3 regions of the Parasphingomonas caseinilytica genome follow, and region 2 is predicted to be linked to each of the others. Evidence: predicted binding sites of a transcription regulator. Region 2 holds the regulator's gene; each other region holds the start of a gene.
What was found. The regulator LexA, encoded in region 2, represses DNA repair genes until DNA is damaged. The targets are predictions, from matches to a motif close to GTTCCNCNCTTGTTCT.
Positions count from the first base shown of each region.

Region 1: U1738_RS18415 (ImuA family protein) is a predicted target of LexA. The motif match lies at 6,521-6,536, and genes of this name have one in related genera.
Region 3: U1738_RS20035 (ImuA family protein) is a predicted target of LexA. The motif match lies at 8,851-8,866, and genes of this name have one in related genera.

Region 1 is NZ_JAXOJL010000010.1:146,397-157,216, reverse strand. Features, by position in the region: gene U1738_RS18440 (ABC transporter permease) at 1-1,635, opposite strand, end outside; gene gmd (GDP-mannose 4,6-dehydratase) at 1,670-2,743, opposite strand; gene U1738_RS18430 (glycosyltransferase family protein) at 2,736-4,094, opposite strand; gene U1738_RS18425 (NAD-dependent epimerase/dehydratase family protein) at 4,174-5,094, opposite strand; gene U1738_RS18420 (KpsE/RkpR family capsule polysaccharide export protein) at 5,095-6,159, opposite strand; gene U1738_RS18415 (ImuA family protein) at 6,541-7,329, shown strand; gene U1738_RS18410 (Y-family DNA polymerase) at 7,220-8,764, shown strand; gene U1738_RS18405 (error-prone DNA polymerase) at 8,761-10,820, shown strand, end outside.
Region 2 is NZ_JAXOJL010000001.1:581,126-591,945, forward strand. Features, by position in the region: gene moaC (cyclic pyranopterin monophosphate synthase MoaC) at 1-197, shown strand, start outside; gene U1738_RS02685 (TonB-dependent receptor) at 594-2,918, opposite strand; gene U1738_RS02690 (molybdopterin molybdotransferase MoeA) at 3,191-4,375, shown strand; gene lexA (transcriptional repressor LexA) at 4,430-5,095, shown strand; gene U1738_RS02700 (ComEC/Rec2 family competence protein) at 5,471-7,714, opposite strand; gene gltX (glutamate--tRNA ligase) at 7,742-9,187, shown strand; gene U1738_RS02710 (citrate synthase) at 9,213-10,496, shown strand; gene U1738_RS02715 (hypothetical protein) at 10,498-10,698, shown strand; gene U1738_RS02720 (AI-2E family transporter) at 10,817-10,820, shown strand, end outside.
Region 3 is NZ_JAXOJL010000017.1:17,333-28,152, forward strand. Features, by position in the region: gene U1738_RS20000 (bacteriorhodopsin-like) at 1-725, opposite strand, end outside; gene U1738_RS20005 (LuxR C-terminal-related transcriptional regulator) at 971-1,594, opposite strand; gene U1738_RS20010 (hypothetical protein) at 2,244-2,555, opposite strand; gene U1738_RS20015 (DUF3606 domain-containing protein) at 2,569-2,748, opposite strand; gene U1738_RS20020 (hypothetical protein) at 2,824-3,102, opposite strand; gene U1738_RS20025 (error-prone DNA polymerase) at 3,115-6,378, opposite strand; gene U1738_RS20030 (Y-family DNA polymerase) at 6,375-7,913, opposite strand; gene U1738_RS20035 (ImuA family protein) at 8,077-8,754, opposite strand; gene U1738_RS20040 (hypothetical protein) at 9,425-9,973, shown strand; gene U1738_RS20045 (Ros/MucR family transcriptional regulator) at 10,100-10,600, opposite strand; partial or broken gene U1738_RS20050 (hypothetical protein) at 10,777-10,820, shown strand, end outside.

The DNA.
Region 1 (10,820 bases), on a different contig from region 2:
GAAATAGATCACCGATGCCGCCGCACCCCAGATGCGTTCCCAGGCGGGAAACACCGAAACGATCGCGGCACTGATCATGCCAACCCCGATCGCGGCAACCCAGAGGATCATCAACGCCCCAAGTACGGCGAGCGGTTCGAGTGGTATGGCATCCAAGCCGACTATAACGAACGCGGCCAGGAAGATCGCTGCGACGATCAGTTCGGTCACCGCCTCCAGCACGGCACGCGCCGCAAAAATATCAAGAATACGCACTCTGGGAATTTGAAGCAGCGGCCTGTTTTCCGGAACAGATCCGATCAAATGACCTGCGGTATGGGTAAACATGTGATACGGAATAATGCCGGTGAAGTAAAAAACCGCGAAACTCTGTCCGATCGGAGGCAGTCCGCCATGGTTCAGCATACCGATCAGAAAGATCATGATGCCGATATGCGCGAGCGGTTCGAACAATACCCAGAGATAACCCAGGCGCGAGCGACCGAACCTTGTCTTCATTTCACGCCTGAACAAGGCTGAGACGCTGCGCACGAAGCTGGGTGGGCGGATATGTCCGCGAGTGGGCACGCGTTCGCGTCGGTTTGCGGAAGGCGCTATCGTCTGTCTGCCACTGATCAATTGGGCATACAGATGCTTGTTGATCACCGTTTCATAGACGGACAAGAAGCCGATATCTGCCGGAGCGAGTTGCACGATACGAGCGCCTACCTCTATCGCACGGTCGTAGCGGCCGGCCTCGGTGTAAGTGGCGAAGACGCCACGGAGCCATGCTTCGCTTTCTGCTCCGTCCTGCCTGGACGCGGTCAATTCGTCGAGAAATGCCGCCGCCTTGCCGTGTCGCCCAAGTTGTCCCAACACGGCAACGGCGTGAAGCAGATAGCCTCGTTCGGTCGGTGCAATCGCGATTGCTCGTTCGATCTCGACAAACGCTTCCTCGAACTGCTTGCCTTGCGCCAGCGCCACACTGCGCAGGAACCGCAGTTCGGCATCTTCGACATCCGGCAAAGCCGCCAACTGATCGAGTGCTGCCTGACCCTCCCCGCGGTCGAGCAACAAGCGGGCGATCGCGAAGAGTATCGCTGGATTTTCAGGGTGACGCCGTGCGGCCCGCCGGCCAAGTAACGAGACCAGCCGGTGACGTTTCAGCATCGCCGCCGCCGTCAGCGCTATCGGCCACAGGGCAACGCTCGCGGTTTCCCCGCGAAGCGCCGGCAAGGCAACGCCGAGAGCCTCTTTGGGGCGAGCAAGATGCATCAACGCTTCGACCAGCGCTGTCCTGAATATAGGATTGTTCGACGCGGCCGCGACGGCCGCTCTCAGATAAGGTTCTGCTTGAGCGGCGCGGCCGGTGGCGAGATAGTCGAAGCCGATAAACGCATCTTGTTCTGCATCGAGTGGAACGATCGCGGATAAACGCAACAAGGCCTCGGAAGCACCGCTTCGGTCCCCGGCCTGCGATCGCAGCCAGGCAAGCTGTGCGAGCAAATCCCGGTGATCACCGATCTCGGCGAGCGCCGCCGCGATGATTGTCCCGGCTTCTTCATGATCGCCTTGGGATATCAGACGCTGCGCTGCGGCCAAAGCCTTGGCCGCAGCGTCGTCGAGGCCCTGCTTTGTCAGTGCGTCACCCGGCATGCTGCGCGACGCCTCCCGAGGCGAACGGGTTTGCTCACAGGAAGTCCTCGAGCATCATCTGGCTATCCACGATGCGTTGCTGCCGGTCGACGTCGGCGCTTACCATGTCGGTTACCAACTGCTCGAAATTGCGCTCATGCTTCCAGCCAAGCTTGGTGCGTGCTTTGGTCGGATCGCCAAGCAACAGGTCGACCTCGGCGGGACGGAAATATTCCGGATCGATCATAACCAGAATTTCGCCGGTTTTGGTACACAGGCCGACTTCGTTGACACCCTCGCCTTCCCAGCGGATTGTCCGGTCGATATGGCCGAACGCCACATCTACAAACTCCCGCACGCTGTGCATTTCACCAGTTGCCAGAACGTAATCGTCGGCATTGTCCTGCTGTAGGATGAGATGCATGCCACGAACATAATCACGCGCATCGCCCCAATCGCGCTTTGCTTCCAAGTTGCCTAGGCGCAAAGTCTGCTTTTGCCCGGCTTTGATCTGGGCAACGGCTTTGGTGATCTTGCGCGTCACAAACAATTCGCCGCGCAATTGGCCTTCGTGGTTGAACAGGATGCCATTGGATGCGTGCATTCCATAGGCTTCGCGATAGTTGACGGTGATCCAGTAACCATACAGCTTGGCTACCCCGTAAGGGCTGCGAGGATGAAATGGCGTTGTTTCGGTCTGCGGTGTCTCCAGCACCTTGCCATACAGTTCCGACGTCGATGCCTGATAAAAGCGGGCATGATCGATCAGGCCCGCCGTGCGGATGGCTTCCAGCAGGCGCAGAACGCCAATACCGTCGGCATTAGCGGTGTATTCGGGTGTTTCGAAGCTGACCGCCACATGGCTTTGCGCCGCCAGATTGTAGATTTCAGTCGGCCGGACGGTCGCGATGATGCGGATCATCGAAGAAAAGTCCGTGAGGTCGCCGTAATGCAGCTTCAAGCGCCCCTTCGCGATATCTTCGCCAAGGAGCTTGGACAAGCGATGCGTGTTCGGGGCGGAAGAGCGACGGACGATGCCGTGCACGATATAGCCCTGATCGATCAGCAATCGCGATAGATATGCGCCGTCCTGTCCGGTGACGCCGGTGATTAAAGCAATCTTAGACATTTCTGACCTCTTCAGAGACGTGCTGGAAGCGTTGGAGTTGAGCCAAAATGCTGCCGCGGATGTTGTAATTAGAATAGGCTTTGTCACGTGCTAAACGCATAGTCGAGCGTTCCGGCTGGGCAGCGGCTTGCTGCACTTTCTGCGCCAGCTCGATATAGTTTCCGATGTCAAAACCGAGAAATGTTTCACCGAAATATTTACGCGTCTCGGCAAATGAGTGGTTGTTGGCACAGACCAATTTTGCTCCTGCTTCCATTCCGAGCACAATTACACCGGACATGCTCTGTCCGACTTCGATGTAAGGAAGAACTACCGCATCAGACAGGCGGAGCGCTTCGATGAATTCAGGATCCGGCAAGCTGCCGATGAAACGGACCCGTTCAGACAGAAGCGGAAGGGGCGGGTGCTGGGTTGATGCGTCGGCCAATCGCTGTGGTTCGCCCAATTGAACCACGGGCATGCCCAATCTCTTCAACTTTGCGGTACGCATCTCACGGGCGTAAACCTCTTCGTCGACTTCGCCCATCAATTCCATAAGCTTTTCGATGAATGGATGTACGGCCGAATGCGCTTGAATCGACTGTGGATGATGGCTGCCGAACAAGACCAGCTTGTATTCGGGTGGTAGTTCCAAGAGCGATTGAAGCGCTGTCTCGATCCCTTTATATTCCGATATATAGCCGAACAGGCCAACGATCTTATCGTCGGGAGCAAAGCCATGCTTCTCTCGAAAGCCGCTGACGTCCGCTTGTCCCCAAGCCGCATCGCGCTCTTCGGGGGTCAGGAAGGCTAGAGGATAGTCGAAACAATTGGGCATGCGGTAGATATCTGTAACGACCCTTCGCTCACGCTTGGTGTGGACTTTTATCCAAGCATTCTTGCGCTTTGATTCATGGCCGACTTGCTCCACGATATCGCGATACAGATTCACGAACCGTTGCGAACCGGCCCGCCGCTTCCAGGGCATCAAGGACATCTGCTTGATCGCCTGCCATAATGCCCGAGAACGTGGAATTGCTTCCACATCGATCCGATGCATAGTCAATATGACATTTGGTGCCGCCGCAATGAGCCATCCGATCCGTCGCTTGATGTCGCCAATCGTCTTTCCGAACAAACCCGCCTCGAATTGAATGTTGACGTAATCATATTCGCGCAGTTTTGCGGCGATCGATCGGATATGCGCATCTCCAGCCTGCCGGAAAATTTTGTCCTTCTTTTGGAGAAGGAAAAGATCGAGCGGCAATACGTCCACATCAACGAATTCACTAAATCCTGTCTTGAGGACGTGTGTATAAGATGCGTTCCCACAGTTTTCATTGTAAGTACTGACTATGGCTAATCTTGCCATATCTAATGTCCCCGATATAAAAAAGAGAATTTCTTATTAGAATTCAGAAGAAATCGATTAATAGATGTCGTGATCTAAATCATGAACGAAGCGAATTGAAGTTCTCTTTTACCCAGAGTATCGTTTCTTCGAGGCCGCGATTCAAGGAATAGGACGTTTGGAAACCGATGTCTTGGATCTTCGTCACGTCGTAGGATCGCCGTAACTGACCGAGCGGTTTCTCGGGATCCCATCGATAGACCACATCGGGATAAAATGCCGCGATAGCTGTCACCAACTCATGGATGGTTCCAGGTTTGCCAGAGGCAAGATTATAGGTGCCTTCCCCCTGATCCATCAGCTTGGCAAGGCCGGCCGCCGCATCCGCGGCATAAAGGAAGTCGCGCTGGGGAGAGCCATCGCCCCAGATGTCTACGACACCACCGTCGCGACTTGCGGATTCGAACTTCATCAGTAGTGACGGAATGACGTGGCCGTATTCGATGTTAAATCGGTCATGCGGACCATAAAGATTGGTTGATATCGCATAGGCGAAGCGCGTTCCGAACTGCCGACGATAGCTTTCGAGTTGTACCAGCATCCCGCGCTTGGCGAACGCATAGGCATATTCCGAGGCGTGAGGCTCACCTTTGAGCGCATCATCCTCTCGCATCGGCTGCTGAAGGCCATCCGCGTATATCGCAGCGGTTCCCATGGCTACTATCTTTTCGACGCCGATCTGGCGCGATGCCTCGATGACATGCAGGTTGAGCAGCGTGTTGCGCCGGAAAGCATCGCCTGGAAAAGCGGTGTTACCGCCCAGGCCGAACACTGCGCCCGCCAGATGGTAGACAAGCCTCGGCTTCTCGCGCTCGAACAGGGCACGACAGACGTGCCAATCCTCAAGGTCGCCATCGGCCCGGCCGCGCAGAACCCGAATATCTGCACCACGCGCGGTCAGCAAGGCGTCTAGTGCAGCGCCCGCGACGCCGCTGCCACCGGTTATCAAGATATCCGCCACTTAAATCCTTTCACGGTAGGATTTCAGAACAAGCGACGCGATGATCCACGCGCTCATCGCAAAGCCCAGAAAGATCGCCAGCGAAAGCGCAAGGCGCGGAGCATCTGCTTCTTCAGGAAGCGTAGGACTAAAGATAGTGTCCAAGTACAATTGCTGTTGCGCGGCCTGCGCCTGCTGCTTTTCCTGGGCCACCATAGCGAGTTCATAACGTTTCTGCGCAAAATCCTGCTCGACCTGCAATTGCTGAAACGCGCTGAGCGCGCCCGAGAGATTGGCCGTACCATTTTGTTCGCCGGTCGAGCGCGACTGAAGAGCGCCGAGCGCCGAGCGAAGTGAAGCGATGCGGGTCCGAAAAGCAGGCAGGGCAGGTGAGCTAGGAGAGTAGCTTTCTCGCATGGACAACTCGGCCTGAGCCTTGATGATTTCGTTTTGGAGCTGAGTCTGCTGCTCGAGGTTGGCTTTGGCGACGAGCTGTGGATCGATCAGTCCGCGCTGATTCCGCAGGCTCTGAAGCCGCACATTGATCTGGCGCAGCGCCATCCCTGCCTCACTGGCATTTGCGCGGGCGTAGGCGACAAGATCACGCCGGGATCGGGTCGTCATGGTGTTAACCAATTGCTCTGATGCAGCGAGTACGGCTTGAGACAAGCGCAGCGTGGTAGCGGGGTCGTACGCGCGAACTTTCACGACCAGTGTGTTGGTCGTATTCTCATAATAGGCGTCGATACGGCGTTGCCAGTACCGCCACAAAGCCTCGCTCGACGCGTTCGGTGACAGCCTTGAGGTCGGATCGATGCGCGGTGACGAATAGATGAGCTTGAGGTTCAGCCGTCGATCAAGTTCGCTCACCCCCGGGCCGCTCTCCAGATATTGAATGATAGCATAGCTGTCTGCAGCGTTGACGGCAGGCAGGCCAATTCCGGGAAGTTGCGGAAATGCAGAATTGCCACCCTCCTGCGCGTTCCGCACGATGGCGCGAAATTCACATACATAGGAGGGAGTCTGGATCAGCATCAAATACAGAGCAAACAGAGTCGACGGTATCAAGACGATCATCAGCCACAAGCGGAAGGTCGTTATGTGTCTCAATATGGCTGCAGTGTGGCGCCATGGCCACTCTGCCCTGGGGAGGCCTCGAACCGTATCGAATTGCCCCTCGTGAGCGTGATCAGGCGAGGGAACCCGCAATATTCAATCCCTTTGGTCATCTGGCAAGCGGCGACGCCTATGCGTCAGAACAGGCCGCGTGGCAACTTATGCGTACCACCGGCCTGAGCTGATGGAACGTCTCGCCGTCCGGCCGAGACGTGTGATCGGCAAGGGCCAGGCCTGGGGTTCCGAAACCGCGTGGGTTGGAACGACTCCGTCCCCGAACCGGATATATTTGGGCAGCCGTGCTTGACTCCGATCCAGCATCGGACGATTTGGAACATAACGGGAACTGTAATGCGTGATTCGGTCGAAATTATTGCCGCACTCAGGCGGCATGTGTCTCAACTGGAGGGCCTGCGCCAGACGGAAACGTCAGGTTTTGTCGGTATCGGCCATGAGGAGATCGATGCTCGGCTCGGCGGAGGGCTGGAGCGTGGACGGGTACACGAAATTTTCGCTCTCAATGCCGATGATGTGAGCAGTGCGGCGGGCTTCGCGGCGATGATCGTGCGTCGCGCCGGTCTGGGGTCGGTTGTTTGGCTCAGGCAGGATAATGCGCAGGGTGCGGGCGGCGCGCTGCACATGCCCGGAATAATCGAATTGGGTTTGCGCGGCCTCGACCTGATCGTCGGGATGCTGCCCGATGCCCTCAGTCTGTTGTGTGTTGCGGCGGACGTAACGCGCTGCGCGGACGTCGCTATGGTCGTGGTCGAACTTTGGCAAAATCCTCGCATGCTCGATCTTACGGCGAGCCGACGCCTCGCCATGGCTGCGGAAAGTTCGGGCGTAACCGCCTTGCTGCTGCGCGTCGCCGCCGAGCCGTCGCCCAGTGCCGCGACCACGCGCTGGCAGGTGCGATCGGCGGCGGCGGTGCCGCTGGCGGCGAACGCGCCGGGTTTCCCGACGCTGGATGTGGAATTGTCGCGGCAACGCGGCGGAAAGGCCGGCGGTCGCTGGTGTGTGGAGTGGGATCGTGACGAGGCAATCTTCCGGCCGGCCGGATATCAGGCGGCGGCGCTTTCTGGCGCTGTGGTTTCCGTTTCTGCCGGCGGACCGGGTGGCGCGCGCCGGCGCGCCGGATAGCCCGCACGCTTTCGTCGAGAAGCAGCAGGGGGCGATGCGGCTGGTGGCGGTTGATCGCACCGCGCAGGGGCTGGGGATCGCGACCGGTATGACCTTGGCCGATGCCCGCGCCCGCCTGCCCGAACTGGTGGCGCTCGATCACGATCCCGCCGCCGACGATGCCCTGCTCGAACGCGTCGCCGATGGCTGCGATCGTTACACGCCGCTGGTCGCGATCGATGGCGCGGACGGGGTGACCCTCGATATCACCGGCTGTCTGCATGATGGCGACAGCGAGGACGATCTGGCGGCGGATATCGAGCGCCGGCTCGACGCTTATGGTCTGCAGGTGCGGCATGCGCTGGCCGCCTCGCCCGAGGCGGCACAGGCGCTCGCGCGTTTCCAGACGATGCCCGCGCCGGGCGAGGCGGCGGCGGTTCTGCGGCTCGGCGTGATCGCGCTCCGACTCGACGAGGATACCGAACTGGCGCTGCGCCGGGCGGGGTTGAAGACGATCGGCGATCTTGCCGGACGCCCGACCGCACCGCTCGCCGCGCGCTTCGGCGATGCGATGGTCGATGCGCTCGCCCGACTGACGGGCAAATCCGATAGCCGGATCGTACCGCGCCGGGTGCCGCCCGCCTTGCTGGTCGAGCGACGGCTGGCCGAGCCGGTGACGCAGACCGCCGCCGCGCTGAACATCCTCGAGGCGCTGGCCACAGAAGTCGCGGAGACGATGGCCGAACAGCATCAGGGAGGTCGGCGTTTCGCCGCGCGCCTGTTCCGCAGCGATGGCCTGACGGTCGATCTCGCGGTCGAGACGAGTCTCGCCGTGCGCGATCCGAAGGTGGTGATGCGCCTGTTCGAGGAGCGGATCGACGGGCTGGCCGATCCGATCGATCCGGGCTTCGGCTTCGACATGATCCGCCTGGCCGTGCCGACGCTTGCCCCCCTAGCGCCGACGCAATTGCAATTGGAGGGCGGGGCGGTGGCCGAGGGCGAACTTGCCGCGCTGATCGATCGGCTCAGCACACGGCTCGGGCGCGGGCGGTTCCGTAGGTTGATCCCGCAGGATACGCACATCCCCGAACAGGCGGTGCTCGCGCTGCCGGCGGTTGTCGCGCCGCCCGCTAGTTGGGATGCGCCGGAGCCGGGCGAGCCGCCGCGCCGCCCGCTGCACCTGTTCGATCCGCCACAGTTGATCCAGGTCTTGGCCGAGGTGCCGGATGGACCGCCGCAACGCTTCCGCTGGCGGCGCAACCTGCACGATGTGACCCGCTTCGAGGGGCCTGAACGCATCGCCGCCGAATGGTGGCGCGATGGCCCACCCCGCCCGACGCGAGATTATTACCGCATCGAGGATGCGCGCGGCCGCCGCTTCTGGGTCTTCCGCCACGGCCTGTACGGCACCGAGCGCGAGAATCCCGGCTGGTACGTGCACGGCCTCTTCGCGTGAGCCGGGCCACCGATCCGCCCTTCGCCGAACTGGTGGCGGCGACGAATTATTCGTTCCTGCGGGGGGCGAGCCATGCGACCGACCTGATCGCCGGTGCGAACGCGCTCGGCATGACTGCGCTCGGGATCGCCGATCGCAACACCGTCGCCGGCGTGGTGAGGGGCTGGTCCGCGCTGAAGACGGCACCCGACAGGGCACGCGTGGCGTTGCTCGCCGACAAGAAGGCAGCGGGCGAGCCCGAGAAGCTGAGCGACGAGGAATGGGCCGCATGTGAAATCGACCTGCGGCTGGTCGTCGGCGCGCGGCTGGTGTTCGTGGATGGCACGCCGGATATCGTCGCCTATCCCGCCACACGCTATGGCTGGGGGCGGCTGACGCGATTGCTCACGGTCGGCAACCTGCGCGCGGTCAAGGGCGGTTGCATCCTGCGCTTCGCCGATCTGATCGATTATGCGCAGGATTTGCTGCTGATCGTGCTGCCTTACTCCACCGCTCGGGACGAGCAGGAGCATCGCGATCCGGTGGACTATGATTACGGCGATCCGCCGAAGCCGGCGCTGCGGCTGGTGGAAGTGCCGCCCGCCGATATCGAAGCGACTCTCGACCGGCTGCGTCGGGTGGCACCCGATCGGGTCTGGCTCGGCGCGGCGATGCCTCATCGTGGCAAGGACGGGCGCGATCTCGCTCGTCTGAACGGCATCGCGAACGCCGCGCGCGTGCCGCTGATCGCGACCAACGATGCGCTCTACGCCTCGCCGGAGCAGCGCCCGTTGCACGACGTGCTGACCTGCATCCGCCTCGGCACGACGATCACAGCGGCGGGCAAGCGGCTGGAGGCCAATGCCGAACGCCATCTGAAAAGCCCTGCCGAGATGGCGCGTCTGTTCCGCGATCACCCGCAAGCGATCGCGCAGACGCAGGTGCTATTGTCACGCATAGACTTCGATCTCAAAGATCTACGCTACGAATATCCGCACGAACCTGTCCCCGAGGGATGGGAAGCACAAGCCTGGCTCGAGCATGTCGCCTGGTCCGCCGCGATCGAGCGCTATGCCGATTATATGCCGCCCAAGGTGATCGCCACGCTGGCGGAGGAATTCGCCCTGATCAGCGCCCGAAATTACGCCTATTACTTCCTCACCGTCTACGATCTGGTTAGGTTCGCGCGCGCACAGGATCCCCCGATCCTGTGCCAGGGTCGGGGATCGGCGGCCAATTCCGCAGTCTGTTTCCTGCTCGGCGTCACTTCGATCGATCCGATGCAGCACGATCTGCTATTTTCGCGCTTTGTGTCCGACGAACGCGACGAGCCCCCGGATATCGATATCGATTTCGAGCACGAACGGCGCGAGGAGGTGATGCAGTATATCTACCGGCGTTACGGCCGCCACCGCGCCGGAATCGCCGCGACGGTGGCACATTATCGCTCGCGCAGCACGGTTCGCGAAGTCGCCAAGGCGCTGGGACTGAGCGAAGACATCCCCGCGCGCATGGCCAGTACCGTGTGGGGCAGCCATTCCGGCGACATGGAGGATCGCCGCATCACCGACGCCGGGTTCGATCTCGCCAATCCGGAGATCGCGCGATTGCGATTCATCATGGACCAGATTCTCGAAGCGCCGTTTCCGCGCCATTTGTCGCAGCATGTCGGTGGCTTTGTGCTGACCGAAAACCGGTTGGATGAGACGGTGCCGCTGCACCACGCGGCCATGGCGGATCGCACCTTCATCGAATGGGACAAGGACGATATCGATGCGCTCGGCCTGTTGAAGGTCGATGTGCTGGCGCTCGGCATGTTGACCTGCATTCGCAAGAGTTACGACCTGCTCGAACGGCACGGTTTCGGCGAACACACGTTGGAGGTCGATCTCGATAGCACCGACTCAGCGGTCTATGAGATGCTGCAAAAGGGCGACAGCATAGGCGTGTTCCAAGTCGAAAGCCGAGCGCAGATGAACATGCTGCCACGCCTTAAACCCAAGAATCTTTACGATCTGACGGTGCAGGTCGCGATCGTTAGACCGGGGCCGATCCAGGGCGATATGGTGCATCCCTA
Region 2 (10,820 bases):
ACGAAACCGGCGTCACCGCCACCGCCACCGCCCGCACCGACGGCAAGACCGGCGTCGAGATGGAGGCGCTCACCGCCGTCTCGGTCACGCTGCTCACGATCTACGACATGGCCAAGGCGATCGACAAAGCCATGACGATCCAAGGCATCCGCCTGCTCGCGAAAACCGGCGGCAAATCCGGCGACTATCGCGCCTGAGCAAAGCCGGTGCGGAGGCATGATGCCCTCCCTCAATTACCGTCATCCTGAACTCGTTTCAGGATCCATCGTGCCAAACACCCAATCGCCCGAAAGGCGAAATGGATCCTGAAACGAGTTCAGGATGACGGCAGTCGGATCATGGGTACATAATCTCACCCCGTTCGTGCTGAGTAGAGACCGAGTAGCCGAAGGCGTATCGAGGGCTCGTATCGAAGCACCTTCCGAGCGCGTGACGCCTGTCCTTCGATACGCGTCTTCGACAAGCTCAGCCGCTACTCAGGACGAACGGGTCGGTTTGAGATCATCCCGCTCCAGCAGCCCAAACACCCGCAAAAAAAGGGCGGCGCGCCAAAAGCGCACCGCCCCCACATCACGATCCGGCAAATCGCCCGATCAGAACTTGCCGCTCACCGAAACGCCGATGATCCGCGGTTCGTTGAACACCGCCGCCGTGAAGTTCTCGATCACACCCTTGAGGTTCTTCTCGTTGGTGATGTTGCGGGCGAATGCCGCGATCTCGTACTTGTTGTCCGACGTGGTGTAGCCGACCTTCAGGCCGCCTTCGAAATTGCCTTTCGAATAGAATTCCGCCGTCTTGTACAGCACGAGGTTGGTGTAGCCCTGCACGTTCCAGTCGGTCGCGACGAACATCTTGCCACCGGTCCACAGCGGAATGTCGTAGCGCACCGCTGCGTCCAACTGCCATTTCGGCGCATTCGGCAGCGGGTTGCCGTCGATCTGCGCGAAGGTGGTCGGCGTGCCGAACACCGTGCGGACGATCGTCGGATCCTGCACCGTGCAGGTCACGACCGCGCCGATCCCGCAGACCTGCGCATAGACGTTCTTGTCCTTGATCGCGGTGTGCAGCGCGCTGCCGCCCAGCGAGATGCTGATGTTGCGGGTCGGCTTCCACTGCATCTCCGCTTCGAAGCCATAAGCGTTGGCGTGATCGGCATTGAACAACACGCCGTTGCCGTTGGAATCGTTGCCGTTCAGCTGGATGTCCTTCACCCGGTAGGTGAAGCCCGTCAGGTTGAAGGTCATGTTGCTGAACGGACGCGTCTTCACGCCGGCTTCATACGACATCACCGTTTCCGAATTCGCCGTCGTGAACGCCGAACCGAACACGGCCGAACGGCCCTGGATCGTCGGCCCGCGGAAACCGCGCGCGACGCGGCCGTACAGGCTCACGTCCGGCGTGGCCTCGTACAGGGCGGACACGTCGAAGCTCGGCTCCTTGCCCTTCAGGCGCACGTCGCGCGGCGCCGTCGCGGGGAAGTTCACCGCACCGGCCAGCGTGTAGGCCGGCGTCACCAGGATGGTGTGCTTGTTGTCCTCGGTATAGCGGCCACCGGCGGTCAGCGTCAGCTTGTCGCCAATCTTGTAGCTCGCCTGGCCGAACACGGCCCACGACGTGTTGACGTCGCGCAACTGCACGAAGTTGCGCGGGTTGTATGCGGCGTTCGTCGGCAGCAGCAGCGACGCGCGCTGGTCGAACTCGGTCAGATCGCGCTGATCGAAATAGAAGCCGCCGACCTGCCACTTGAACGGGCCGTCGCCGTTGCTCGCCAGACGCACTTCCTGCGTCCACTGGTCGAGATCGCGGATCCGCCCCTGGCTCTGGCCGGGATTGCCGAAGCCGGGGAAGTTGACCGCCGCACCGCCATCGGTGTCGCCACGGCTATAACCGCTGGTCGTCTCGTAGGCGGTGATCGAGCTCAGCGTCACGGCACCGAAATCCCACGCCGCATTCACCGAGGCACCATAGGTCTTGTACGCCTGCGGATTGCCCACGGCCTCGTCGAGCGCCACGCTGGTGCGCGGCTCGCGCTGGATGTTGTTCGATCCGCGCATCAGTGCGGCGCGATGGAAGATCGTCGAGGTGCCCTTGTAATCGCGAGCATGGCCCGAGACGTTGATCGACAGGTCGCTGGTCGGCGTGAACAGCAGTTGCAGGCGCACGTCCTTCTCGTCGAAGCCGCCCAGCGCATTCTTGCCGCCGGTCGTGCCATCAGGACCGGTGCCGGTGAAGGTGTTGTCGACCCAATTGTCGCGATGCTGGTACAGGCCCGAGATGCGGAACGCGATCTTGTCCGCGACGATCGGGCCGCCGACGCCGACGTCCGCCGTCACCGTGTTGTACGTGCCGTACGATGCCGAACCGCGGCCCTGGAACACCTGGCTCGGGCGGATCGTGTCGAACTTGATGATGCCGGCCGTGGTGTTGCGCCCGAACAGCGAACCCTGCGGACCGCGCAGCACTTCCACCTGGTTGACGTCGAACACCGGGTTCGACTTGAGCACGACATGCTCGAGCACGACATCGTCTTGGATGATCGACACCGGCTGCGACGCGCCGAGATAGAAATCGATATTGCCGAGGCCGCGAATGTAGAAGCGCGGGAAGATGCGACCGGTGGTCGTCTCGGCATAAAGCCCCGGCACACGACCGGCGAGCGACAGCGCGTCCTCGCCACCGCTCTGGAAGGCGCGCAGGCTGTCGCCGTTCACCACCGCGACCGACACCGGCACCTTCTGCAGATTCTCGCTGCGGCGCTCGGCCGTCACCACGATCTCGCCGATCTCGCCGCTGTCGGCGGCGTCCGCAACCGGCGCTGCGGCAGGAACGTCCTGCGCGGCGGCCAAAGTCGGGATCATCATCGCACCGAAGGCCGTGCCGATCAGCAAAGCGGATTTGGCGAAAGTCTTGTTCAACATCATTCTGTCCCTGAACTCTAAACTATTGGTTTGATTGAAATTCATGCGCAAAAAGGCACGCCGCCCGCCAATGCGGGCACCGCTGTCCCTCTCGCTAAATCTGGCTGATCCCCGCCTTGCCGGAAGCACTATGTAACGATTGAGACCGAATCGTGACACAGTTCCCCACGCCGATCGAAAAGGCCAATGTGTGTTTTTGGGGTCACACCCTTGCGGCGAGCGGCGCGAATATTTCCTGTTCCAGCGCCGATGATCGTGACACTGAACGCCTCATGCCTCCCGCCCTCCTCGCCGTCGCAGAAGCCCAGACCCGTCTCTTCGCGCTCGCCCCCGCCATCCCCGAGGAAACCATCCCGCTCGCCCAAGCGATCGCTCGCTGGCCGACCGATGCGATCCACGCCCGCCGCACCCAGCCCGACGCCGATCTGTCGGCGATGGACGGCTATGCGATCCGCTACGACGACCTGCCCGGCCCGTTCGCGCTGATCGGCGAGAGCGCCGCTGGCCACGCCTTTGCCGGCCAGGTCGGTGCAGGCGAGACGGTGCGCATCTTCACCGGCGCCGCATTGCCGCCCGGCGCAGACACCATCCTCGTCCAGGAAGAGGCTACGCGAGAAGGCGACACGATCCACCTCACCGGCGAAGGCCCCGCCCGCCACGCCAGCAGCGTCCGGCCCCGCGGGCTGGATTTCTCCGCCGGCGACGTGTTGATCGCGAAAGGCGACCGCCTCACCCCCGCAGCACTCGCGCTCGTCGCCCTCGGCGGCCATGCCACTCTTCCCGTCATACGCCGCCTGACCGTCGCCATCGCCGCCACCGGCGACGAACTCGCCCGCCCCGGCAGCGACGATCCAACCAAATTGCCCGAAACCAACGGCCTGATGCTCGCCGCGATGCTGCGCGATCTGCCCGTCGACATCATCGATCTCGGTATCATCCCCGACGATCTCGCCGTCCTGACCGCCGCCTTCGCCGCCGTCCGCGCCGACATCCTCGTCACCACCGGCGGCGCATCGGTCGGCGACCACGACCTCGTTCGCCCCGCGCTGGAGGCGGCCGGTGGGACGATAGATTTCTGGAAGATCGCACTTCGCCCCGGCAAGCCGATGATGGCGGGCCGGTTGGGCGAAACGGTCGTGCTCGGTCTGCCCGGAAATCCGGTGTCGGCCTTCGTCACCGCGACGATCTTCCTCCGCCCGCTGATCGCCGCCATGTCCGGCGCGGCCGATCCCCTGCCCCGCACGCTCGCCGCCCCGCTCGGCGAACCGCTGCGCGCCAACGATCACCGCACCGATTATCTTCGCGCCGAATTGCGCGACGGACGCGTCTACGCTTCGACGATTCAGGACAGTTCGATGCTGCGCACGCTCGCCCGCGCCAACTGTCTGGTGCTGCGCCCGGCTTACGCTCCGTCAGCGGAAACAGGCGAGTCGGTGGACATCCTCCCGCTCGCTTGACACCCATCGAAGTGTTCCATAAAGGTTCCTCGTCTGTTCTGACGGAGGAACGCAATGCTTACGCGCAAGCAGCACGAGCTTATCTGCTTCATCAACGATCGGCTCGAGGAATCGGGCGTATCGCCCTCGTTCGAGGAGATGAAGGAGGCGCTCGACCTCAAGTCGAAGTCCGGCGTTCACCGCCTCATCAGCGCGCTCGAGGAACGTAAGTTCATCCGCCGCCTGCCCAATCGCGCCCGCGCGCTCGAAGTGCTCAAGATGCCCGAGCGCGGCGAGACCAAACCTGCGGTCAAGGCGCCGGAGGTCAATATCCGCAGCCTTCCGCAGCCCGCCAACGACGTGATCGAGATCCCGCTGCACGGCCGGATCGCGGCCGGTGTGCCGATTGAGGCGTTCGAGGGGAGTGCGATGCTCGCCGTGCCGGCGGCCCTGCTCGGTGGCGGTGAGCATTATGCGCTCGAAGTGTCCGGCGATTCGATGGTCGAGGCCGGTATCCTGGATGGCGATTACGCCCTCATTCGGCGCGCCGATACCGCCCGCGACGGGGAGATCGTCGTCGCGCTGATCGAAGATAGCGAGGCGACGCTCAAATATTTCCGCCGCGAAGGCGCGATGATCCGGCTCGATCCCGCCAACCGCGCCTATGATCCGCAGCGCTACGCGCCGCAGCAGGTGCGCGTTCAGGGAAAGCTCGCCGGCCTGCTCCGCCGCTACGACTGACGTTCGAAGCTTCGGGCGGGCGGTCGTTTTGCATCGGCTTTCCAACGGAGGCCGGCAAGGCGCTCATCGTCATAGAATGCAGTCCTAACCACGCCGTCATCCCGGACTTGATCCGGGATCCATCAAGCGGCTTTCGATACGCCCGTTATTTCGGCCGGCCGCGTTCGGCATGGGGTGACTACGCCCGTGCTGATGGCGCTCCATTGCTCATTAGAGCATGGGCACGTGAGGTTGAACCATTCCCCTTTCCGTTCGTCCTGAGCTTGTCGAAGGACGTGCTTCAGGCGCAACCGTCCGTGCGGGGGACGTGCTTCGACAAGCTCAGCACGAACGGTTTTATTTAAAGTCATCGCGCTCCAGGCGATCAAACCAGACTCACTCCGCACCCCTGCGTGCTGCACGCGGATGCCAGCGATCACCGGAAAAGCGCGATCTCCCGAACGAACTGGACGGCGCGTTATCGGCACTCGCCACCCGCCACGGATGCCGATCCCCCGGCCGCACCACGCTGACGACGCTCTGCCGCAACAGGGTGACAGCCACACCCCCCGTCTGCGCCAGCATGGTCTTGTCCAATCGCAGCCAGCGCGGACGACACCCCTTAGGCAACCACCGCTCGCTCACGACGATATCCGCCGTCACACAGGCGGCGACAAGCTCCGCCACCGGCACCAGATACGCACTGCGCGTCGCCAGAATCCGCCAGGCCCGCCCGTCCGCCTCACGCTCGATCAGGCACAGATCACGACTGCACCGCGCCTCGGATCGTTCGGACAGTAACATCGGCGCGCCGTCCACCCCGCCATTCTCGGCCAAAGTGTCGGAAATGTAGTCGCCCGCCCGATCGCGCAGCATCGCCAGCCCGCCATTCGTCGTCCGCACCGCGACATGCCGTCCATCGCCCGTCACCAGCAGGTCCGGCGCCGGGGTGATCAACGCCCAGACGATACCGAACCCGAGCGGCGCGATCCCCAGTCGCCGCCACCGGGTCCGCCACAAGGCGATCCACAATCCGCCGATCACCGTCGCGGCAAACGCCCCCGCAGGCATGGCGGGCAATGCCGCAACCGATCCCGGAGCCTCCGCCGTCGTCCGCGCGATCCACAAAAGGACCGCCAGCGCCTTGTCGGTCACCCACCAGAGCGACGCACCGAGGCCAACGAAGTCGAACGCCAGGGACAGCGCCTCCATCGGCATGATCACAAAGGTCGTCAGCGGAATCGCGACGATGTTGGCCACCACGCCATAGAGTCCGGCCTTGTGGAAATGGTACAACCCGATCGGCAGCAGCGCGATCTCCACCGCCAGACCGGTCAGCACCAGCGCCCCGATCGCCCGCCCGAACTTCTTCGTGCCCGGCTCGTCCCGCGCGGCTACCAGCGCGCGAATCCCCGGATGTTCGTTCAACGCCACGATCGCGGTGATCGCCGCGAACGACAGCTGGAAACTCGGCCCGGCCAGTGCCTCCGGCCACAACAGCAACACGATCACCGCCCCCGCCGCGACCAGCCTGAGCGTCATCGCCTCCCGCCCCATCGCCAGCGCCACCAGCACCAGCAAGGCCGCCACGCACGATCGGATCGTCGGCACCTGCGATCCCGTCAGCAGAGTGTAGCCGATCGCCGCCGCCGCCCCCGCGCCCGCCGCGATCAACGGCAGGCGAAACCGCAATGCCAGCCACGGGCTCAACGCCAGCAAGCGCACCACCACCAGCATCGTCGCAGCGACGACGGCCGTTATATGCAGCCCGCTGACCGACAACAGATGCGCCAGCCCCGAACGCCGCATCGCCTCCGCATCCTCCTCGGATATCGCGCCTTCGTCTCCGGTCGCCAACGCGCTGGCGATGCCGCCCGCACTGCCCTCCAGACTGTTCTCGATATGTGCCGACAATCGCTGCCTCAGTGCCGATCCCTCGCCTTCGCCCGCTGTCACGATCCTGACCGGCGCAAATCCCCGCCCGGTTCCGCCGATCCGGTCGAACCACGCCACCCGTGCATAATCATAAGCGCCCGGCACCGCAGGCTGGGGCGGCGGCATCAGCCGCGCCCGCAGCGCGATCACCGCTCCGCGCGTCAGCCCCTTCGGCACATCCGCCTCAGCCAGATTGACCCGAACGAACGCGGGCAGCGCCATTGGACTCCGCCCTGCCCCAGCCTCCGCCACCCGGATCGGTGCCAGTCGCAATCGCACCAGTTCGCGCGCCGGCAGCGGCTGGATGCTGTCCACCCGCGCCTCGAACGTCGCGATCGTCGCTCGTGTCAGCACCACGCCGCGCGCCTGCTCGGCCCGCCACCATACCGAGGCCAGCCCCAAAGCCGCTGCCAATCCGGCAATGACGATCGCCCGCGCCGCCCGCCCGCCGCGCCCCAAGGCCATCGCCCCCAGCGCCACCGCGCCAAACAGCAACAACGCCGTCGCCCAACTCCGCTCGTCCGGCAATACGAACCACGCGGCGATCCCCAGGCCCAGCATCACCGGCAGCCACAAGACGAGCTGGTCGCGCTCCGCCTCCAGCCAACGCTCCACCCCATTCCGCACCTGCGTCAACGCGCCGCGCCCGCCGATTTGAAGCGGCTTGGCACGCGTGCTAGGGGGCTCGGCGGCGGAACTGGCCATCATCATCAAGTTTGGGAGCAAGCGCGGTTGGGCGCAACTAACGAAGCAGGGGCGGCCAATCAGGCGACGCCCCCGGCCACCAAGGTCGTCACCCGGTTCGCGCCTTCGCCGACCGGTTTTTTGCACATCGGCGGCGCGCGCACGGCGCTGTTCAACTGGCTCTATGCCCGCCATCACGGCGGCGACTTCCTGTTGCGTATCGAGGATACCGATCGCGCCCGCTCAACCCAGCCGGCGATCGACGCGATCCTCGATTCGATGACCTGGCTCGGCCTGGATTGGGACGGCGACACCGTCTATCAATTCGCCCGCGCCGCGCGCCATGCCGAGGTCGCCAACCAGTTGCTCGCCACCGGCAATGCGTACAAATGCTACGCCACGCCCGAGGAACTTACCGCGCTGCGCGAATCCCAGAAGGCCGCCAAGCAGCCGATGCGCTACGATGGCCGCTGGCGCGATCGCCCGGATAGCGACGCCCCGGAAGGCGCACCGTTCGTCGTCCGTATCAAGGCACCGAAGGACGGCGCCACGACGATCGACGACAAGGTCCAGGGCGCGGTGACGGTACAGAATGCCGAACTGGACGATTTCGTCCTGCTGCGCTCGGACGGTACGCCGACCTACATGCTCGCAGTTGTCGTCGATGATCACGACATGGGCGTCACCCACGTCATCCGCGGTGACGATCATCTCAACAACGCCTTCCGCCAATTGGCCGTGATCCGCGGCATGGGCTGGCCCGAGCCGATCTACGCCCACATCCCGCTGATCCACGGCACCGACGGCGCGAAGCTCAGCAAGCGCCACGGCGCGGTCGGGGTCGATTCGTACCGCGACGAACTCGGCATCCTGCCCGAGGCGCTGGACAATTACCTGCTCCGCCTGGGCTGGGGCCACGGTGATGACGAGGTCATCAGCCGCGATCAGGCGATCGAGTGGTTCGACCTGTCCGGCGTCGGCAAATCGCCCTCGCGTTTCGACCTCAAGAAGCTCGAAAACCTCAATGGTCATTACATGCGGGAATCGGACGATGCCCGTCTGGCGGCGCTCGTGGCCGGCAAGCTTGGCTTCGCGCTTTCGCAGGCGCAGCATGATGTTCTCGTCCGCGCGATGCCGTCGCTAAAGCCCCGCGCGGCCAATCTGAACGAGCTGACCGTCGCCACCGCCTTCCTGTTTGCGGTACGGCCGCTCGAAATCGACCCCGCAGCCGCCGATCTGCTGAAGGGCGACGCCCCCGTCATTCTCGCAACCGCACACAGCGCGCTTGACGCGCTGGACGGCTGGGATACGGAGAAACTCGAAGACGCGGTTCGGCAGGTCGCCGAGCAATCCGGGGTCAAACTCGGCCAGGTCGCACAGCCCTTGCGGGCCGCGCTGACTGGCAAGAAGACCTCGCCGGGGATTTTTGACGTGCTCGTATTGCTCGGGCGTGAGGAAAGCCTCGGCCGGATCGCCGATCACATGAACGCCTGAACGGGCTACGAGAAAAGGACGTAGTATGAGCGAGACCGCAAAGCTGAGCGTCGGCGGCAAGGATATCGAAAGCGCCGTCCTGTCCGGTACCGTCGGGCCGGACGTCATCGACATCCGCAAACTCTATGCGCAGACCGGCAAGTTCACCTACGATCCGGGCTTCACGTCCACCGCATCCTGTGATTCGGCGATCACCTACATCGACGGTGACGAAGGCGTCCTGCTCCATCGCGGCTACCCGATCGGCCAGCTGGCCGAGGATTCCAGCTTCATGGAGGTCAGCTACCTGCTTCTGAACGGCGAGTTGCCGTCGAAGGAGGAACTGGATTCGTTCAGCCACACGATCAGCCGCCACACGATGCTGCACGAACAGCTGGCGACCTTCTATCGCGGCTTCCGGCGCGATGCGCATCCGATGGCGATCATGTGCGGCGTCGTCGGCGCGCTGTCGGCATTCTACCACGATTCGACCGACATCACCGATCCGCAGCAGCGCATGATCGCCAGCCACCGCCTGATCGCCAAGATGCCGACGATCGCCGCGATGGCGTATAAATATTCGACCGGTCAGCCGTTCCTCTATCCCGACAATTCGCTGAGCTACACCGGCAACTTCCTGCGCATGACGTTCGGCGTGCCGGCCGAGCCTTATGTGGTGAACCCGATCGTCGAAAAGGCGATGGACCGCATCTTCATCCTCCATGCCGATCACGAACAGAATGCCTCGACCTCGACCGTGCGTCTCGCCGGCTCGTCGGGTGCCAATCCGTTCGCCTGCATCGCGGCGGGCATCGCCTGTCTGTGGGGCCCGGCGCATGGCGGTGCCAACGAAGCCGCGCTCAACATGCTGCGCGAGATCGGTACGGTCGATCGCATTCCGGAATTCATCGCCCGCGCCAAGGACAAGAACGATCCGTTCCGTCTGATGGGCTTCGGACACCGCGTTTACAAGAATTACGACCCCCGCGCGACCGTTATGCAGCAAACCGTGCGCGAAGTGCTTGGCGAACTCGGTGTCACCGATCCCGTCTTCGACGTCGCGATCCAGCTCGAGGAAATGGCGCTCAGCGACCCCTATTTCATTGAAAAGAAACTGTTTCCGAACGTCGATTTCTACTCGGGCGTCATCCTATCGGCGATCGGTTTCCCGACCACCATGTTCACAGCCCTGTTCGCACTCGCCCGCACAGTAGGCTGGGTCGCCCAATGGAACGAAATGATCGCCGATCCGGAGCAGAAGATCGGCCGTCCGCGCCAGCTCTACACCGGCCCGACCCAGCGCGATTACGTCCCCGTCGGCAAGCGCTGACATGCCCTTCACCCGCATCCTCGTTCTCATCGTCGGCGTGATCGCGGTGGCGATGGGGTTGCTGTGGGCGGGTCAGGGCCTCGGCTATATCCATTGGCCGGCCAAGGGCAATTTCATGCTCGATCAGCGCGAATGGGCCGTAAAGGGTGCCCTCCTCGCGCTGCTCGGCGTGATCGCGATCTGGTGGTCGCGCCGGCGCTGACGCGGAAGACACTTCTTGTCGCTGAAACCGCGCCGAAGAAGCAGGTGTTTGAGGGAACACGATTTAATAGTGCGCCAAGGGTGATGATCTGCCAACATCCACCCCGGAAGGCAGCCCCGTGA
Region 3 (10,820 bases), on a different contig from region 2:
TTGCGCACGGAAATCAGGAAGATGAGGATGCCGAGGCCGGCCTTGGCGACGATATCCGCGATCGTGTAGCCGATCTGGATCGTGGTCGTCACCGTGCCACCGGTCAGCCCGGCATAAGGCGCCATGTAGACGATAGGGTAGAAGCCCCAGGAGGCGAATGTCAGCAGGCGGGCCTTGCGGACCAGGTTTTGAGCGGAGGCCGGCTGCTGCTTGATCGAGTCACCCAGGCCGCGAAACAATTCCCATACGATGTAGACGAATGGGATCGCCGACAGCGTACCCCATAGCGCCCGCGTCGGGATATCGCTGGCAATCTCGCCTGGATAGCCAAGCACGATCATAAGGGCGGCGGCCGAACCGAGCCGGAGCGTCTTCGAGGTGGTTTCCTCACGCGACAGCCGCATCACGAGTATCAGCTCTACCAGCAACAGCGGCACCGTGAGCAGCCAGTCGACGTAGCGATATGCGTCGTTGAACGCGAAGCCCGTTGCCGAGACCACGCCATCCTTGAACGTGAAGGCCGCGTTCCAGCTCTCGAAGATGCGCAGGTAGTGATAGGCGGCGATGCCGGTCACCAGACCGGATATGGTCAGCGCGGTGCGATATGCCGGGGCGACCTGCGATCGGCTCAGCCACAAAAATGCCGTCGCTGCTGCCATCGTCGCGAAGGTGAATGAAAACGCATTATAGACCAGCGAGAATTGAAAGGGTGTGATGCTATCCATCGGTCTCTCCGTCACGTTGATGCACGACGCGAACGCGACGGGCATGACTATCGTTGGAGGTTGCGCGACCGTGGCAGTCACGGTCTTCGGTTCCCCAGGATTGTCGTCACAGCAACGGCGGGAGGGACATTCCGGACCGTATGTCGAATGGCAAGTGACGTACGGCCTTGTCGCCGTGACGACATCCAGGGTGATAAGTTGCCGCCCGGCCGACGGCGATACGGACCTTGTGCCGTATCGCGCGGCTAGAGGCCGGCTTCGACCGCCATCCGGATCAGGTCGGCCGTGGTGTGCAAGCCAAGACGATCCATCAGGATCGCGCGGTGCATCTTCACGGTCTTCTCAGCAAGGCCCAGTTCGGCCGCAATCTGCTTGTTGAGCAACCCGTTGGCGACCAGCGTCAATACCTGCCCCTGCCGCGGCGAGAGAGCCTTGACCATTTCCGCGGCGCGGATGCGCCGCATGCTGGACGGAGCGGCTGCGTCGGCGTCGATCTCGACCTGCGAACCGAGAAAATACAGCAAGTCATCCTGCTCGTCATAGATCGGCGCCACGAGAACCGCGTTGCGAAATGGTTGCCCGCTGCGTTTGTAGTTGAGAATCTCGACGAGTACCGGCCGATGCTCTCGCACGCCGCGCCGGATTTCCTCGGTCAGCCAAGGTTCGGTCGCGGGCCCCGAGAGAAAACGGCAATTACGCCCGATCACTTCTTCGGCAGGATAGCCGGTCAACGCGCAAAACGCCGCGTTGCAGGTCACTATCGGATTATCCGGCAACCGGGGATCACTGATTACCGACGGTATCGGGCTGTCGGCGACGAGACGGACATGACGACTCTCGGAGAATAGGGTGTCTGTCCCCTGGGCCATTTCAGCTGCGCGAACTCTTCATCGGCAGGATCATAGCGGCAGCGCGATGGGATGACACCTGAATTAACGTTCGAACCAGCAGTTGTCGCCCCCAGGCGATGGCCGGCGTGACGATCACCCAGACAGAGTCTATCAGCTCGCGGCTGAACCGCTTGTCGCCTTGTCATCGCCTTGCAGTCGGGCTTGTCATGGCACGCAGAAACTTTCGCCCCTTAAGCCGTTGAAGGTGAGATTTTCTTTTTTTTGGTCCTCCTTCTGAAGATCGCAGCTCCGCTCTGCGCCGTCGTCATCAGGTAAGATCGAGGAAACGACAGGTATCGCAGGCTTGTTTCCCGGGGACCGGATCCTCTGTTCGGTAGGAGTTGGTCTTTTGCTCCCATTCTCCGTCTTCTGAACGAACGGCTAAAATGCAATGACCTTCGCCAAAAGCGGTCGTTCCGGTTTCCACCAGATTACAACGCTGCGCATGCCAGACTGTCGCGTGTGGCCGCAGTGCAGGGCTCAAGATCGATTATCTTCTGCTCAGCCCAGTGCTCACGCGTAGCTTAAAGTGGCACAGGTCGATGCGCACGTTCGCGTATGGGGGAAGACGAGCGAACATGCGCCCGTCTGGATCAAACTCAAATCACCGCGAATCCGCCGCCGCTAATCAATCGACGTATGCGTCAGTGAACCAAGCCGCGTAGGGCGTCGTGCGGGCCATGTGTCGATTGAGATCTGGCGCCCCGTCCGTCCACCAAACAGGCCCGCGTTCCCCAAGCGCCACCTTGGCAGCGTTCACGTCGGCATGCGCCCGGTTTTCCGCCGCCGCATCGTTTGTACGGCGCGCGGCGGCGACAGCCCGCCGTGCGTCCATCAACCGCGCCACCAGTTCTTCTCGCTCGGTAGCCGACAGCGACGGATTTGACGCACGCCAGAGCCGTCCCCGCACTATAATGTATCGACCATCGGGCGTGGTCATCGGCGATGCGGGGTCATGCCTTTTTGAAATGGCGTTCAACCGCGTCGGCACCGTTGCCAACCGCTGCTACCGCATCGTGCAACTCATCGGCGCTGACGCAGAACTTGTCGGTCCAGTAACGAACTTCATAGTCTTCACCGAGCGCGATCCGCGAGGCATCTTGCGGCCCGCGCAGTGTCTTGTCGTCAGCCATTTCCGTTCTCCATCTGGAACATCCCGAACGATCGTGACTCCATTTGGATGCTGGCACTTCTCTGCGAACCACAACTTATGGAACGACACTGTCGTCATACCGGCCCGCCCGGCGAAGCTGCCGCACGATGCCGTTGAACGCCGCGGTCACGCCCTGTGCCCGGCCGATCTCATTTTCTTGTCTGGCGGCATCCCAGTACAGTTCGAGCGGCCACCGTTCCGGACAATGCTGCAGCAGGCAGCGTAGCGCCAGTCGCACCTCGACACCGTCCACCCGGCCGTCGGCCGACCGTGACACGCCCGAGCGCAGGATATGCACGGAGAGCGCGATGACGACGCGCTGATGTCGTGGCATTTTCGCCAAGCTTCACCGAAAGTCGTGTGACTTGAACCGCACGACCTCCTCGGGGTCCATGCCCTCGGCATGCGGTGGCCAGTATGAGTTGCGAGGACGCGGATCCCAGCCAGCGTCACCGCGATCAGGTGAGCCGGCATGGCGCGCGCCATCACCGCGCCCCGTGCGATGCGGAAACGACATCTCGCCGACCCGGTGCAGCAGATCGCCATGATCGATGATCCGGTCGCAGATGATATGGATCACCTCGCCCTCGCGCTGCACGCGCCCCTTCATGCCGATCATCGAGGCCGACATAACGGTGCGGCGCTGGCGCTCGAACCGGTCGGGCCAGAGGATGCCGTTGGCGATGCCGGTCTCATCCTCGATCGTGAGGAACAAGATGCCCTTGGCGCTGCCGGGCTTCTGTCGGACGAGGATGATCCCGGCGACCTCGACATGTCGGCCGTCACGAATGGTCGTAAGATCCGCGCATTTGGTGACGCCGCGCCGGGCAAGCTCGTCTCGCACGAATGTCAGGGGGTGGGCCCGAAGCGAGAGCTGTAACGCGCGGTAATCCTCGATCACCTCCCGTCCGTCCGTCAGCGGACGGAGCGCAACATCGGGCTCCACCCCTTCCGCGCTGAACGCCTCCGCTGCCCGATCGGCGGCCGCGAACAAAGGCAGCGGGGCCTCACCCAGACCGCGCACCTTCCACAGCCCCTGCCGACGATCCGCGCCGAAGCTGTGAAACACATCGCCATCGGCGAGTTTCTCGATCGCGGCACGTTGCACCCCCGAGCGCTTCCAGACATCTTCGACGGACTCGAAGTTCGTCGTGGCGCGCGCGCCGACGATCGCGGCACCATCGGCGTTCGACAGGCTTCGCACGATACGCAGGCCCAGTCGCACCGCAAGATAGCGACCGCCGGTCGGCTCGAGCGTGCAATCCCAGCGACTGGCGTTGATACAGGGCGGTCGCACTTCGACGCCGTGATCGCGCGCATCGCGGACGATCTGCGCTGGCGCGTAAAATCCCATCGGCTGCGCGTTCATTAGTGCCGCGCAGAAGACATCGGGATGGTGGTGTTTCATCCAGCTTGAAGCGTAGGATATCTTGGCGAAGCTGGCCGCGTGGCTCTCGGGGAAGCCGTAAGAGCCGAACCCCTCGAGCTGACGGAACGTGCGCTCGGCGAACTCGCGTGGATAGCCACGTAATACCATGCCCTCGACCAGCTTCTCGGCGAAATGCGACACACCACCGGTGAACTTGAACGTCGCCATGGCGCGCCTGAGCTGGTCCGCCTCGGCTGGCGTGAACCCAGCGCCAACAATCGCTACCTTCATCGCCTGTTCCTGGAACAGCGGGACGCCCAGTGTCTTCTCGAGCACGGCGCGAAGTTCCGGCCGGGGATATTCCGGCTTCTCCAGTCCCTCGCGCCGGCGAAGATAGGGATGCACCATGTCGCCCTGGATGGGGCCGGGTCGCACGATCGCGACCTGGATGACGAGATCGTAGAAGCGTCTAGGCTTCATCCGCGGCAGCATCGACATCTGCGCGCGGCTCTCGATCTGGAACGTACCGAGCGTGTCGGCCTTCTGGATCATCGCGTAGACGTCCGGGTCATCGTCCTGCAGATCGGCAAGCTCGACCTTCAATCCCTTGTCGGCCTCGAGCATGTTGAACGCGCGGTTCATGCAGCCGAGCATGCCGAGCCCCAGCACGTCGACCTTCATAAACTTCAGGGCATCGATATCGTCCTTGTCCCATTCGATGATCTGGCGGTCATCCATCGCCGCCGGTTCGATCGGCACGAGATCGTCGAGCCGGTCGTGCGTGAGGACAAACCCGCCGGGATGCTGGCTCATATGGCGCGGCACGCCGATCAGCTTGCGCGCCAGATCGAGCGTTAGCCGCAGCCGGCGGTCGGCAATGTCGAGGTTGAGCTCGTTGACCTGTTTCTCGCCCACGCCTTCGGCCGACCAGCCCCAGATCAGTCCGGCGAGCGAGGATGTCAGATCCTCGGGGAGGCCCATTGCCTTGCCGACATCGCGCACGGCACCGCGTGCGCGATAGCGCTGGACGACAGCGGTCAGGGCGGAGCGATCGCGGCCATAGGTCTCGTAGATCCACTGAATGATCTCCTCGCGCCGCTCGTGCTCGAAATCGACGTCGATGTCGGGAGGTTCGCGGCGCTCGCCCGATACGAACCGCTCGAACAGAAGCTCGTGCTTGATCGGATCGATCGACGTCACGCCAAGCACGAAGCAGACGCACGAGTTGGCGGCGGATCCGCGTCCCTGGCACAGGATGCCGCGCCGGCGTGCTTCGCGCACGATCGCATAAACCGTCAGGAAATACGGCGCGTAGCCAAGCTCGCCGATCAGACGAAGCTCGTGCGCGATCTGGTCGGTGTAGGCGGCTGGCACATCCCCACCGAACATCCGATCAACCGCATCAGCCGCCAATTGCTGAAGTGCTTCCTGCGCGCTCAATCCGTCGATCAACCGTTCGTGCGGATATTGATAGGCGAGCTCGCCCAGATCGAACGTGCAGGCACGCGCAATATCGACGCTGGCACGTAGTGCATCGGGATAGGCTGCGAAGCGCCGCACCATCTCGGCTGGAGACTTGAGCGCGCGGTCGGCATTGACCTCACGCCGGTAGCCAAGCTCATCGACGGTGCACTTCTCGCGTACGGCGGTCACCACGTCCTGCAACAGCCGGGCTTCGGGCGCATGATAAAGCACGTCCCCCGTGACTACGGCCCGGACGCCCGCGCCCCCGGCTTGCCGCGCCAGCGCATCGATCCGCACCGCGTCACCCGGCCGACGTCGCTGAAATAGCGCCATATAGCCGCGCTTGCCGTACACCGCCCTCAGATCAGCAAGTGCCGCGAAATTCTCTTCGTCGGCCTCATGCGGCAACAGAATGGCGATGATGCCCTCGGACCAGGGTCGAAGATCGTGCCAGTGGAGCAGGCAGCCGCCTTTGCCCGCGCGCTTCTTGCCAAGGGTTAGAAGCCGCGTGATCCGCGACCAGGCCGGGCGATCCGTCGGGAGCAGGATCAGGCGGCGGCCGCACGACAGGTCGACGCGCGTACCGGCGATTGAGCGGACTCCCGTCGCCTTCTGGGCTTCCCAGGCACGCACGACACCGGCGACGGTGCCGATGTCACCAATGCCGAGCGCCGGGTATCCAAGCATAGCGGCGGCGGCGAACAGCTCCTCGGGGCTGGACGCGCCGCGTAGCAGAGAGAAATGCGTGAGCACCTGCAGCTCGACATAGTCGGTCATGCGAACACGCCATGGATCCACCAGCTGAGATCGCCGGTCTCGTCGACCATCCCGTCGCCACGCCGGAACACCCAGAAGCGCCCGCCGGTCTCATCCTCGACCCGGTAGTAATCCCGCACGGCCCAGACTTCGGCGTCGCGGCGCCACCACTCGCCGTGGATCCGCTCGGGGCCGTCGCCAGCGACGACCTTATAGCGCTTGCCACGCCACTCGAACCGCCGTGGCGGCTGATCCGGCAGCAGCGCGATCACGCCCCAGAGCGGCTCTGGCCGCGCGAACAGCCGCACCGGGCGTTGCCAGTTCGGCCAAGTGCCCGGTGCCACCACCGGGTCGGCACGCGTGACCGCACGCTCCGGCACATGGCTGGCCATCGGTGCCACCCTGAACACCGCGGCAGGTCCGATGCGTCCAGCCACGACGTCGACGAGCCGCGCGGGATCCCGCACCACGACGTCGCCTGCAAGGACAGCGCCGAGATCGACGGCGTCCAGTGGCTCGGTATGCGGGGCGGCAAGCCAGAATTGCTCCATCCCCATGCCCGGATCGATCTTTTCGATCCGAAGCTTGAGCAGCCTCAGCAGATGCGCCGTCTCGCGGGTCGGGCGCGATGTGCCGACACCGACGATCTGCTCGGTCCCATCGACCCGCGAGCCGACGAAGCGCAGCGAGCGGACACCCAGTCCGCGCGTTTGCAGCACGGTTGCGAGATCGCCGAGCAGGTCTTCCATGACCCGCGCAATCGCCTCGGCAGTGCCGATCGGCTCGATCAGCCGCCGTTCGACGACCGGGGTGGTGACGTCCATCCGCGGCGTGATCGGCTCGGCGACGCCGCCGATCGCCTGATCCAGCCTCTTGATCGCGGCGAGCCCCAACCGGCGCGCCAGCGGTCCGCGCGCGACGGGCAGCAGGTCGCCGATCGTCTCGAACCCGAAGCGTCGTGCCGCCACAAGCGCCGTTCCGCTCAATCGCAACGCCGCGACCGGTAGCGAGGAGATCGCGCGCACCGTCTCGCGCGTAGGCACGATCGTCAGGTCGTTCGCAGCGAAACGAGCCAGCGCGTGCGCCGCGCCGGCGGTATCCGCCACCGCAACGCGCGCGGTGAACCCGGCGCGCTTGCAGAAGGCGAGCAGCCGCTGGCAGAATCTTGTCTCACCACCGTGAAGGTGATCGCAGCCCGCCAAATCCAACCAAAGGCCATCGGGCGGCGTCGCGGCCGCGATCGGCGACCAGCGCCGCACCGCGAGCAGCGCAAGTCGATCGAGCAACGCGGCGTCCGCGTCCGGGTCGGCGGGACGAAAGTCGAGATCCGAGACCAGCGCCCTCGCATGCGTTGCCGCCATCCCGACATGCACGCCGAGCATGGCGGCAGAAGGACACGCCGATACGATCTCCTCGCGGCGACCGACCTTGCCGACCAGTGCCAGTGGTGCCCGGTGGAAACCGCACGCGCTGAACCCGCCGGTTACGTCTGCCGTCCCGAGCTCGGTTTTGAAGGGGTGGCTTGCCGCCTCGGACCTCCGGCCAAGCTCGCGCATGGGTGGCCGGGCATGCGCGGGCAGCGCCGCGATCTGCTGGTCGACGCTTGCCTGGGACGGTGCCTGTGCTCGCGCCCAGCGCGCGCCGGGCCGCCAGTCTCCGCCACGCGGGACCGAGCAGGCACCTGGATCATCGTCGTGGGCAAATTGGAATGCGCCGCGCTCAGGCAGCGGCATGGCGCGCCGTTCCAGCCGTCTCAGCCGTTCGATGGCCAAGTGCGGCAGGAACAGCGAGACGACCCGTCTCATCGCAGCCCTCCAGGAGAATCGAGAACGCTTCACCGCCGCGCTGACGTGCCAGCTCAACCAGCCAGCGAGGCCGGCCGACGCCCGCCACGCCCAGACGCTTCGACGGCGCGCTGGCTATGCGCCAACGGGTGCAGGCCGCTGACGGCTCGGCCAGCGGATCCTGCTCACGAGCACGCCTTCTGCGAAGCAACAGGACTGGGATATCCGCATCGGCGGCGACGAGTTGTAAACGACGGGTGGCTACCATCGGTACGCGGCTCGCCTCGGCCACAATCGCAGACGGCGTGCCGTCGCGGATAGCATCCTCGACGACCGCCAGCAGCGCGTTGTCGTCACGAGGCTGTGCGTGGATCAGATCAGCGGAGCACAGGCCGGCTTGTTCGAGCCCCGGCGCGTAGAGGTCGGAGCGGCAGCTGACCCACAGCACCAACCCGCCATTTGAGCACGCCTCTCGCGCGGCAATTCCGGCAAGAAATAGCGTGGCCGCCGCATCGTCGACCAGCGATGAGGAGGCGGCTGCCGCCTCGTGCAGTGCGCCGGCGCGCAGGCCGCCTGCCAGGCGGCGATCCAGCTCCTGAACGCCAAACGGCATGATACGATGGTCGACATTCGGTGTCGCGACAGCTCGTAAGTGGGCTAGGCTCGGCAGGGAATCGGTAGCGGCGGGCATGACGGTAAGACTCGGAGTGTTCCTTTTATGTTCCGTTAAAGTTGGGTTGGGGTCAAGCGTCGAGCGAGTCCGAATACTATCAGCTGCGCAAATGAACGATTTGGGTCTGGCATGAGCTGAGACCCTCGCCTGCCCGAAATGACACCTCAATTCCCTGGTAAGCGCGCAAGCTGGTCCCTGGCTCGAACTACAGATTTTCCGGGGAAAGCACGTGCCGCACGTCCCGGGGGATGGCGTCTGGGAAACGCCCTTTTGGTGTCAATCCGATAGCGGACCTTCGCAACCTGCCAGTCGTTGTATCAAGACCAAGGAGAAATGGCATGACGATCGAACCGGAACGTGACGAGGAAGATACCAACGAGGCGGACGCGATGGAAGAAGCGCAGAAGGACGCTGCTGAGGAGCGGAAAGAGGGCGGATACCAGTAATACATCAACCTGGACGGTGCCGGGCGCCGCGTAAACTCTACGGGGGCCACTTGCCGGACGGCATAACCCGCGGGCTGCACTGTAGTGCCGAAGCGGGCGAACATAGCGTGTGGATGAGCCGTTAGCTTTGGGGTGGCGCAGCGTCGCCTCAAAAGGGGATCGATATGTTGCTATTTGCTATTGCCGCTGTGGTCACGGAAGTCCCGCCTGGAAATATAGGGCCAATCATGCCGGGCACGATCACGGTCGGCCTCGCCAATCAAGATCCGGCCTCACAAGATCGCGCCAAAACAGATGATAACGACCCCTTTGTCAGAGCGACCCAACAAGCGCTGAGCAACGCGAACTTCCTTGTTCTGCCAGTCGGGCCACAAAGCCGCTACGTCGCCACCATCGAGGTCAGTCAGCAGCAACGTGGGTCCGTTGCCGCCGATGGCGCCGAAGATAGGCCCGCTGCCAACATCGGCAATGGGGTGAGCGCCCGGGTAACATTGCCATCCAGAAAGACGAGCCTGCACGGTCTTGTAGTCACACGATTACACATCGAGGTGCGCCTGCGTAGCGATCGCCATCTGGTCTGGTCAGGCAGCGCGTTAACCGCTCAAGTGTCTGGAACTAGAGATGGGTCCGCGACCGCGGTAGGCGCGAAGCTTGCAAACGCGTTGGTTTCGCAATTCCCCAACACGCTACAGGAGCCCATTTCTGTTCCGTGATGATCTCTGAACTATCACGAGGTGGAATGGCCACGCAGGCAATCGCGCCGGGTGCGGAAAACCTGTAGGCCAACCTATGCACTCGGATCGGTGAGGGCAGGCCGAAGCCCACCCTCAATGCCTGTTTCATTCTGACGCGTCACCCTGCGCCGCTTTGGCGGCGCGAACCTTACGGGGGGCTTTTGCTGCCTGCGCGACCTTAGCCTGCCGCCCCTTGGAGCCCAGACCAATCCGGTGCGCCATCGCGCGACGTGCTTCCGAATAGGTCGGTGCGACTATCGGGTAATCGGCTTTCAGATTGTACCGTTCACGATACTGCTCAGGTGTCAGGCCGTTGGTGGTCAAGTGACGACGCAACGCCCTATACGGCTTGCCGTCGATCATTGAGATGATGAAATCCGGATTGGACAAAGACTTCCTTGCAGTGACCGCAGGCTCGTACGTCTCCTCCTCGGCCGGCGCTTCCGTGGGTGCTTCGAGCGAGAGCGAAGTCACGGCTTCGTGCATGGACCGCATGAACGCCAGGACCTCATCGGCACCAGCGCGTGTATTGCTGTTTGAGAGCCAGGCAATTGTTAAACTCGTGGCGAGTTCCACCACGTCGATCTTGTCTTCAGTCTCGGCCATTACCGTATCCTTATGTTGCGACGGGTCGCCGGTGCCACCTCATCGTGGCCGAGTAAAGCAAAACGCAGTTTTTATGTTGAACGGAACATCGCCTCGCTCCTGAACACGTCGCATAGTACGAATTAACATGGTGGTTATAGCACCTGTTGCTCATCCGGTATTAGACGTGGTTCTTCTTGTCCGATTTAACTTCGCTGTTCGGGCTAGGCCTCGATCCTAT